DNA from 2 places in the Enterococcus sp. ZQ21 genome. Region 2 is predicted to be linked to the other one. Evidence: riboswitches for the same ligand, from Rfam matches in the RefSeq annotation. Region 2 holds a riboswitch; the other holds the start of a gene.
The links. Region 2 has a riboswitch for magnesium ahead of QK255_RS06340 (FtsW/RodA/SpoVE family cell cycle protein). Riboswitches for the same ligand answer to the same signal wherever they lie in the genome.
Positions count from the first base shown of each region.

Region 1: it holds a riboswitch for magnesium, as region 2 does, so the genes downstream of both, mgtA (magnesium-translocating P-type ATPase) here and QK255_RS06340 (FtsW/RodA/SpoVE family cell cycle protein) in region 2, are expected to answer to the same signal.

Region 1 covers NZ_CP125658.1:630,241-634,456, forward strand. Annotated here, with positions in the region: gene QK255_RS02950 (Rgg/GadR/MutR family transcriptional regulator) at 1-794, shown strand, start outside; gene ndk (nucleoside-diphosphate kinase) at 816-1,253, opposite strand; M-box (ykoK) riboswitch at 1,426-1,600, shown strand; gene mgtA (magnesium-translocating P-type ATPase) at 1,942-4,216, shown strand, end outside.
Region 2 covers NZ_CP125658.1:1,300,723-1,304,938, reverse strand. Annotated here, with positions in the region: gene QK255_RS06345 (LCP family protein) at 1-811, opposite strand, end outside; gene QK255_RS06340 (FtsW/RodA/SpoVE family cell cycle protein) at 904-2,067, opposite strand; M-box (ykoK) riboswitch at 2,192-2,358, opposite strand; gene QK255_RS06335 (DUF4649 family protein) at 2,581-2,787, opposite strand; gene QK255_RS06330 (flavin reductase family protein) at 2,803-3,417, opposite strand; gene QK255_RS06325 (N-acetylmannosamine-6-phosphate 2-epimerase) at 3,565-4,216, opposite strand, start outside.

The DNA of each region.
Region 1 (4,216 bases), 670 kb from region 2:
TCTGTTCTAAGACTTCTCTAGTCGGGATTGAGACAAATTCAGTGAAAAAAATGTCATTTGTAACATTGAGATCATTTTTAGAGCGAATGAACATGACACTTGCAGAATATGAATGGATGCGAAACCAGCTGGATGAACCAATAAAGTTAAAGAAAAAAAGACGAATGCTAGATCGGGTACAAGAAGACAGCTTTGATCCTTATAAAGAGATCAGCAATAACCGTAGGCATTTTAAGAAAACAGAAGATCTGTATTATTTGGTTTTGAATCTTCACATGGTCGAAAAAACAGAAGTATCTGAGACAGAATTTGAATTTTTACGTTATGAATGCCGAATCATTGAAGAATACTTGATGCAGATACCAGACTATGGTCAATTTGAACTATCTATTCTAGCTGATTTTCCTTGGATATTCAGTGATCGGTTCATTGAGAACAATTATTTGAAAATCAAAAAAAGAATGCGACGATTAGCACAGTTGAACAATCATGAGCAGTATCTCTTTACTTTTTTAATGAACCTGACTTCGTTTTATATAGAAAATGGTCGGTTGAAAAAGGCACGTAGTGTGAATGAAGATATGAAACGGAGCTTAGCACATAAAGAAAGAAGTACAGTGATCTATGAAACATTGATGGCAGATTATTATCAAAGATTGATTTCTGCTGCTTTAGGGGAAGAAAAGACGAAAGACTACCAAGAATTCTTCACAGTGCTCGAATATATGTTAGGAAAGAATCAACGGAGGTCCTTAGAGAAAAAACTGCTGGCCATTGCTGAACCCAGCAACTAGACCAGCAGTTTATAATTTGTATCACTTCGCCGCTTTTTCAGACGGTTTGTTTATATCGAATGGCGGGAAAAAGCGGGCGATCTCTTTTACCGCAGCATCACGGGAATCAGAAGCGTGAATGATGTTTTCAGTCCCCGGCAGCGCGTAGTCTCCTCGGATCGTACCTGGAACAGCATCGGCAGCTTTTGTTGCCCCAACCATCTTACGGACGATATCGATCACTTCCTCGCCGACCAGCACAAGATAAACGACAGGACCGGAAGTCATGTAATCGATCAGTTCATCAAAAAAACTGCGCTCAGTCAAGTGCTGATAATGTTCTTTTGCTAATTCAGGAGTCATAGTTTCAAACTTCATTTCAGCAATGGCCAGTCCCTTTGCTTCAAAACGTTGAATGATGCTTCCGACTAAATGGCGTCTCACGCCGTCTGGCTTGATAATAACAAGTGTTCTTTCCATAACAGCACCTCGTTTCCTACTATATTTCTATTATAGCGGGAGGTGGAAAATGAGACAAATAAAACCGCGTGAGACAGGAATATAACGTGTGTATTTTAAAAAAAGTATGAAAAACATGGAAAATTGATTTGACATCCTCTTTTTTAGTTGTTATATTAACGAAGGAAAACCGAATAAGATTTGTTAGGTGAGGCTCCTATACAAACATAGGCTACTGCCCAAAAACGTCGAGAGACGCCAATGGGTAGAACAGGAATTGTCGAGATAAGGCTTTTCATAAGGTAGCTAAAAGCAGGTATCTGCTTTTTACGTTGTACAGTGTCAAAACTCAACGATGAGATCTGAGAAGCTTTTTTTAATATGCTTTTTCAAACCTTTCGCTGAGTATTTGGCGAGAGGTTTTTTTGTTGCCGCAAATCCCCATCGGTGAAAAATAAAAAGGAGGTGGTCTAATTGGGAAAATAACTATTCGAAAAATGATTGGAAGTCATGAATTAAAATTACTTAGTAAAGGAGATGAGAACAAATGGATGACAGTCATTCGAAAAACAAGGATCTAGAGGAAAGGCCAGGGCTATTATCTATCTGTTCTCAGCCCCTTTCAGTTTTTTCTCTATCGATCCGATGAATAGCTAAAGACCAAAAGCAGCGAGAACAGCTGTCTTTTGGACACAAAGGAGAGATTGAGATGGAAAAAAAGAAAGATACACAAAAAATTTATGCAGCTTTTGCTGGAAAAACGAAACAAGAATTATTTGAACTATTCCATGCATCAGCAAATGGATTGACAGAAGAACAAATCGAACGTTCAAGAGAAAATTACGGTGAAAATGCGATTTCATATGGCAAAAAAACACCATTCATCGTAGAAATATTGAAAGCATACATCACGCCATTTACATTAGTGTTGATCGCATTAGGAATTATTTCATTCATCACGGAATATGTATTAGCAGCTCCTGGAGATAAAGATCTTTTCGGTGTAGCCATTATCTTCACTATGGTTATCGTCAGCGGGACAATGACGTTGATTCAGTCCGTACGTTCCAATCAAGCGGCTGAAAAACTGAAATCACTTGTGAAAGTAACGGCAGCTGTAAAACGTAATGGAAAGTACACAGAGATTCCTATGGAAGAAATCGTCTGTGGAGATCTTGTTCGGCTTTCAGCAGGGGATATGATACCAGCGGATATGCGTTTATTGTCCGCAAAGGATTTATTCATTTCCCAAGCAGCATTGACAGGGGAAAGCTATCCAGTAGAAAAGAATGCGAAAGTATGTGAAGACGATCAGCAAAGCGAAACAAGTTACGAAAATCTTGTCTTTATGGGAAGTAATGTCATCAGTGGAAGTGCGGAAGGAATCATTGTTTCTGTTGGAAATGAAACACTATTTGGTCATGTAGCAGAAACGCTATCTGAAAAACCAATTCAATCAAGCTTTGAATTAGGCATCCATAAAACATCCATGCTACTGATCAAATTTATGTCATTGATGGCTCCAGCAGTTATCGTCATCAATGGGCTTACAAAAGGGGATTGGCTAGAAGCTTTTCTTTTTGGACTATCTGTAGCAGTTGGTCTAACACCTGAAATGCTTCCAATGATCGTTACGACGAATTTGGTCAAAGGAGCAAGTGTGATGGCCAAAAAAGGAACAGTGATCAAAAATTTGAATGCCATCCAAAACTTTGGTGCAATCGATGTGTTATGCACGGATAAAACGGGGACATTGACACAAGATAAAATCATTCTTGAATATCATATGGATTGTGAAGGAAATGAAGATGATCGTGTTTTGCGCCATGCGTATCTAAATAGCTACTATCAAACAGGGCTGAAAAATTTGTTAGATGTGGCTATCATTGATGAAGCAACAGAAACTTTAGATACAGATAAGATCAATTATCAAAAAGTGGATGAAATTCCTTTTGATTTTGAACGTCGTCGTATGAGTGTTGTGGTTGCTGATCCAGCTGGTAAAACACAAATGATCACAAAAGGCGCGATTGAAGAAATGCTGAACATTTCTAAATTTATTGATCTTGGCGGTACTGTCACACCATTAACAAAAGAACGAAAAGAAGCCGTACTTGCAAAAGTACAGTCACTTAATGAAGATGGCTTACGAGTGATTGGTGTCGCACAAAAGACCAATCCAAGCGTCGTTGGAGAATTTTCAGTCAAAGATGAGTCAGACATGGTTTTGATTGGTTATCTTGCTTTCCTTGATCCACCAAAAGAAACAACGAAACAAGCGTTGAAAGCTCTGAAAGAACATGGTGTAGCTGTAAAAGTTCTGACTGGGGACAACGAATTAGTTACACGTTCAGTGTGCCGTCAAGTAGGTCTAGAGATCAATGAATTGGTTACCGGTGAGAAAATCTCGGAAATGAGTGATCATGAATTAGCACAAGTAGCTGAAGACCATGAAGTATTCGTAAAATTGAATCCTCAGCAAAAAGCACGTTTGACGACAGCTTTACGTAAAAATGGTCATACTGTCGGATTTTTAGGAGATGGTATCAATGACGCTCCTGCAATGAAAGTGGCTGATATCGGTATTTCTGTAGATACAGCTGTGGATATTGCGAAAGAATCTGCAGACGTGATCCTTTTAGAAAAAGATTTGACGATTTTGGAAAGAGGCCTTCTTTCTGGACGAGAAACTTTTGGGAATATCATGAAATATATCAAGGCTACAGCAAGTTCTAATTTTGGCAATATGTTTTCCGTGCTGATTGCAAGTACGTTCCTGCCATTTTTACCAATGCTGCCTTTACAACTTTTGTTTTTGAATCTGATCTATGATGTTTCCTGCATTTCCTTGCCATGGGATCGGATGGATAAAGAATATTTGGACGAGCCAAAAAAATGGAATGCATCTAGTATTGGGAAATTCATGGTTTACTTTGGCCCAACAAGTTCGATATTTGATATTACTACTTACTTGTTGATGTATT
Region 2 (4,216 bases):
TATTGTCGTTGAAGTCCCAACTGCCGTCTACTGGTACGGATAATGTATCGATCTTTTTATTATCGTCTTTGAGGAAATCCATACCGCAATCCAGTAGCACACTCTCAGGAAGGTTCGTTTGGATACTGCCAAGTAGTTTTCCCACTGCTTTCGGTAATTTAAATATCGAAGTGACGTCTTTCAGCTGCTGAGAGATAGCTTTAATCACTTGTTGCTGTCTTCTAATCCTCCCAAAGTCTCCTTCTTCGTCTTCACGGAATCGAGCATACTGCAGTAACGTATTGCCATCCATTACTTGCTTCCCTTTTTTTATATATACGCCATCTAAATCTAAAGATTTTTCTGCATCAATCTCTACTCCATCAGGAAACAGTTCATTGACGCAATCGATAAAATCTTGAAATGTGATACTTGCATAATACGGGGCTTCAAATTTGAAATTTTCCTTTAATGTTTGGTTCAATAAATCAACTCCTCCGTAAGAGTACGCTGCATTGATTTTATCCATTCCGTAACCTGGTATATCGACGTATGAGTCTCTCATGATAGAGATTAGTTTTGCTTGTTGTGTTTTCTGGTCGTATTGTGCAACCATAAGTGAATCTGAGCGACCATTTTCATCTTTCGAACGGGCATCTGAACCAATCAAAGCCACGTTTAGTGTGGTAGGAACACTTTTCGGCGCTACCTTTTTAACAGTTGAGGTCTGTTTTGCAGACGAAAATCCATGGACAAATTCAATCGAAAAAAAGCCGACTACTAGTGTAAGCAGTAACAAAACAGATAATATGATTTTTTGAAATACTTTCATTGCGAATTCCTCTTTCTAAAAAGAATCTCTCGCTTGAAAAATAAAAGATAGTCCTTTATGATAATTCAAACTGAGAGATTCTCAGTTTCTCTTTATTGTTTTTCAGGTCGATAGAGCGGCAACTCTTCGGCCTGTATCTTCGAAGAAATATTCAACGTGATCCCGATTCCTAAAGAAAGGATCAGATAACTTGTTCCTCCATAACTAACAAATGGTAATGGCACGCCAGTCATTGGCATAAGCCCTGCGATACTTCCCACATTCATTATCGTCTGAACGAATAGCAAAGTTCCGAATCCTAAAAGAAACAACCCAGCTTGCTGATTTTTACAACGACTGCTTAAACAAAAGATTCTCATGCATAATGAGAATAATAAGAAAAGTACACACAATGCACCAATTAACCCAAGCTCTTCTGTAATGATCGAAAAAATAAAATCTGTTTCTGTCTCTGGAAGATATCCCTTTTTTGTGATACTGTTTCCTAATCCTCTCCCCCATATGCCACCATTGTATAGTGCATAAAACGAATGAGTCATTTGATAGCCCGCACCATGACTATCTATGAAAGGATCTCTTAAAGTCGCAATCCTTTCATAAGCATGATTGAACATCTGGGGAAGCCAGCCTTTGTTTCCTAAATATAATACTCCGCCGGCTGCTCCAATCAATAAGGCAGAAAAAGTAACAATCAGATAGATTCCTTTTTTAAATGGAACTGCTGCTGCCCAAAAAATGACCCACGCAATCGAAAGAATCATCAATGCTCCAGCAATCTTTGGCTGGAATAAAATCAGCAAAGTTATGCCTACTGTAATCAGGAAAGGTTTTTTTAGGTCTTTTGGCGGATTATTTCCGTCACGAAAAAACCAGCTTAGATAAAAAATCAGAAAAAGATTTGCTAATTCTGAAGGCTGAAATTGAATGCCAAACAGAGAAATCCAACGTTGCGCGCCATTAACAGTGACACCGAATATCCCTACTCGTACTAAGATCAAAAAGAAAATCGATAAAGCTAAACCATATCCTGCTATTTTAGGGTGAAGTAAATAGTGCAGTTTGATTGAACGAGCTAAGAAGATTACGCCCCAACTCAAAAATATGAAAATCAGTTGGCGCAATAATAGACTTTTTGTATTTTCATCTGCTTGCAATAAGCGATAAGAACTAGCACTGTATACTTCTAAAAGACCGATCATGGACAAAGTCAAATAAGGACCCAAAATCCACCAATCGATCTTTTTTCTTTTTTTCACCGCATCTCCTCCTCACACAGTAAACCACTTGTCAGGTGAGGAGCGAGTTTGTCTCATCAAATAAGTCAGTCTTGAAAATATAAAGAAAAGGTCAGAAACCTTTTCGAACAAGAATTCTGACCTAGCATCATCTCATCGTCCGAGTTTTAGCACTATACAACGTAAAGAAAACATTCTTAGCTATTGGAAAAAGCCTTAATCCGACAGTTTCTGTTTTACCCATTGGCGACTTTCGACGTTTCTGGGCAATAGCCTATGTTTGTATAGGAGCCTCACCTAACAAGGTTATTACTATATTCTATTTACGAGTCCATAATAGACTTTTCCTAAGTATTAGGCAATGGAATTTGAAATGAAATAGTGAAATTTAACAATCTTTAATATTTTTAGGAAAAAATAACAAATAACGTAAAAGAATCCCAGCGCAGTTTCGTTCGTTTGTGCCAGGATTCCTTGATAATTTTTTTATTTTTGGTGTTTTTTTATGTGATTTCCACTTTTCGGAATAAATGTTTATTTGTTGAAGTAATTGAATAACCCGCTAATCGTGTGGTCTGTTAATCTTATTTCTTTGCCATCTAAAGTAACTTTGGTGACGACAAAATGATCTTGCAATGGCGGAACTTCTAAATACTGCCCTTGCAGAAAATCATCCACTGTCTCGTATTCTTTTTCCATTTCTTTTGAATCTGCTGAGGGTTTATAACTTATTTTTAACATAACTATTACTCCTTCTTATTGGGGACGTGCGATCGTGAAAATTTCTCCTATTGCTGCATAATCATTTCCTGCCAAGCGGCTTACAGCATTCAACTTTCTTGGGTCGATCCTTCCCGTCTTTTCATCATAAACTGTTTCATTCAAATGATATTTCTGTACTTCTAGCAAAAATAAATCAGCTGTTACTTTATTTTTATTCCGTATCTCGACATGTTCATATAAGGTTGTCTCAAAACGAACTTTTGCTTCTGTCAATGCTGGTACTGAAATGATTGCTGAATCCGTTAAAGTCAATTCAGTCAAGTGTAGTTCGCTTTCCTCATTAGGCAGATTAGCTGCTGTTTTATTTGCTTCTTCTACGTTGTCCTCATCAAGGATATGAATGACCGCTTCTCTTGTCTCAAGAATGTTTTTTGCTGTGTCTTTTACTGTATCTTGTTTTCTCTGGATCGCCAAGGATAAAATCGGTGGATTCGAACTGACGATATTGAAGTAACTGAAGGGTGCGATATTCACTATATTATTTACGGACTTAGTCGTTACTACTGCAACTGGCCTAGGGATAACTGAACCAATCAGCAACTTGTAATTTTCACGTTCTGTCAATTCTGAAGGACTTCGTTCAAACATGGTCTCGCCTTCTTTCTATAAAATTCGCTAAAAAGCAGATCTGCGAAGACAAAAGGAAAAGCAACGCTTTCCTCTTCTTCTTAGAATCTGCTTTAAACTATCTATTAATTTTTCTTTTTTGTCAAGAATCTGTGCCGTACGTGTTTTTTAGTTCTTTGCTTTATTCGCGGCTTCGACATATCTTTTAGTGATGAATTGCGGACGGGTGATGATGGATCCAATGACGACTGAAAAAGCACCTAATTCATAGGCTTTCTCTACTTGTTCTGGAGAGTCAGTATGGCCTTCCATGACTACTGGTATATTGACTTGTTCTATGATCTGATTCAACAAATCAAAATCAGGCGTCTGTGTCTTTCGAGAATATTCTGTATATCCTGCTAATGTCGTAGACAAGAGATCAAAACCATCTTCTTGCGCTTGAAGCGCTTCCTCAAAAGTCGAAATATCTGCCATGGCTAATCGACTGTGATCGTGGATCATTTGGACAAGCTCAGCTGTTGTTTTTTCTGTCGGACGTTTACGAGAAGTTGCATCGAGTGCAATGATCTCAGCTTGCGTCTCCAAAAGTTCTTTCACTTCTTTTTCTGTCGCAGTAATAAATACTTCTGACCCATCGTAATCTCTTTTAATGATCCCTATGACTGGCAAATCAACGATTCGCTTGATTTCATTGATATCTTCTGTTGTATTTGCGCGAATACCAACTGCTCCGCCTTCTTTTGCAGCCAAAGCCATTCTCCCCATGATAAAAGAACTGTGTAATGGCTCATTTTCCAAAGCTTGACAAGAAACGACA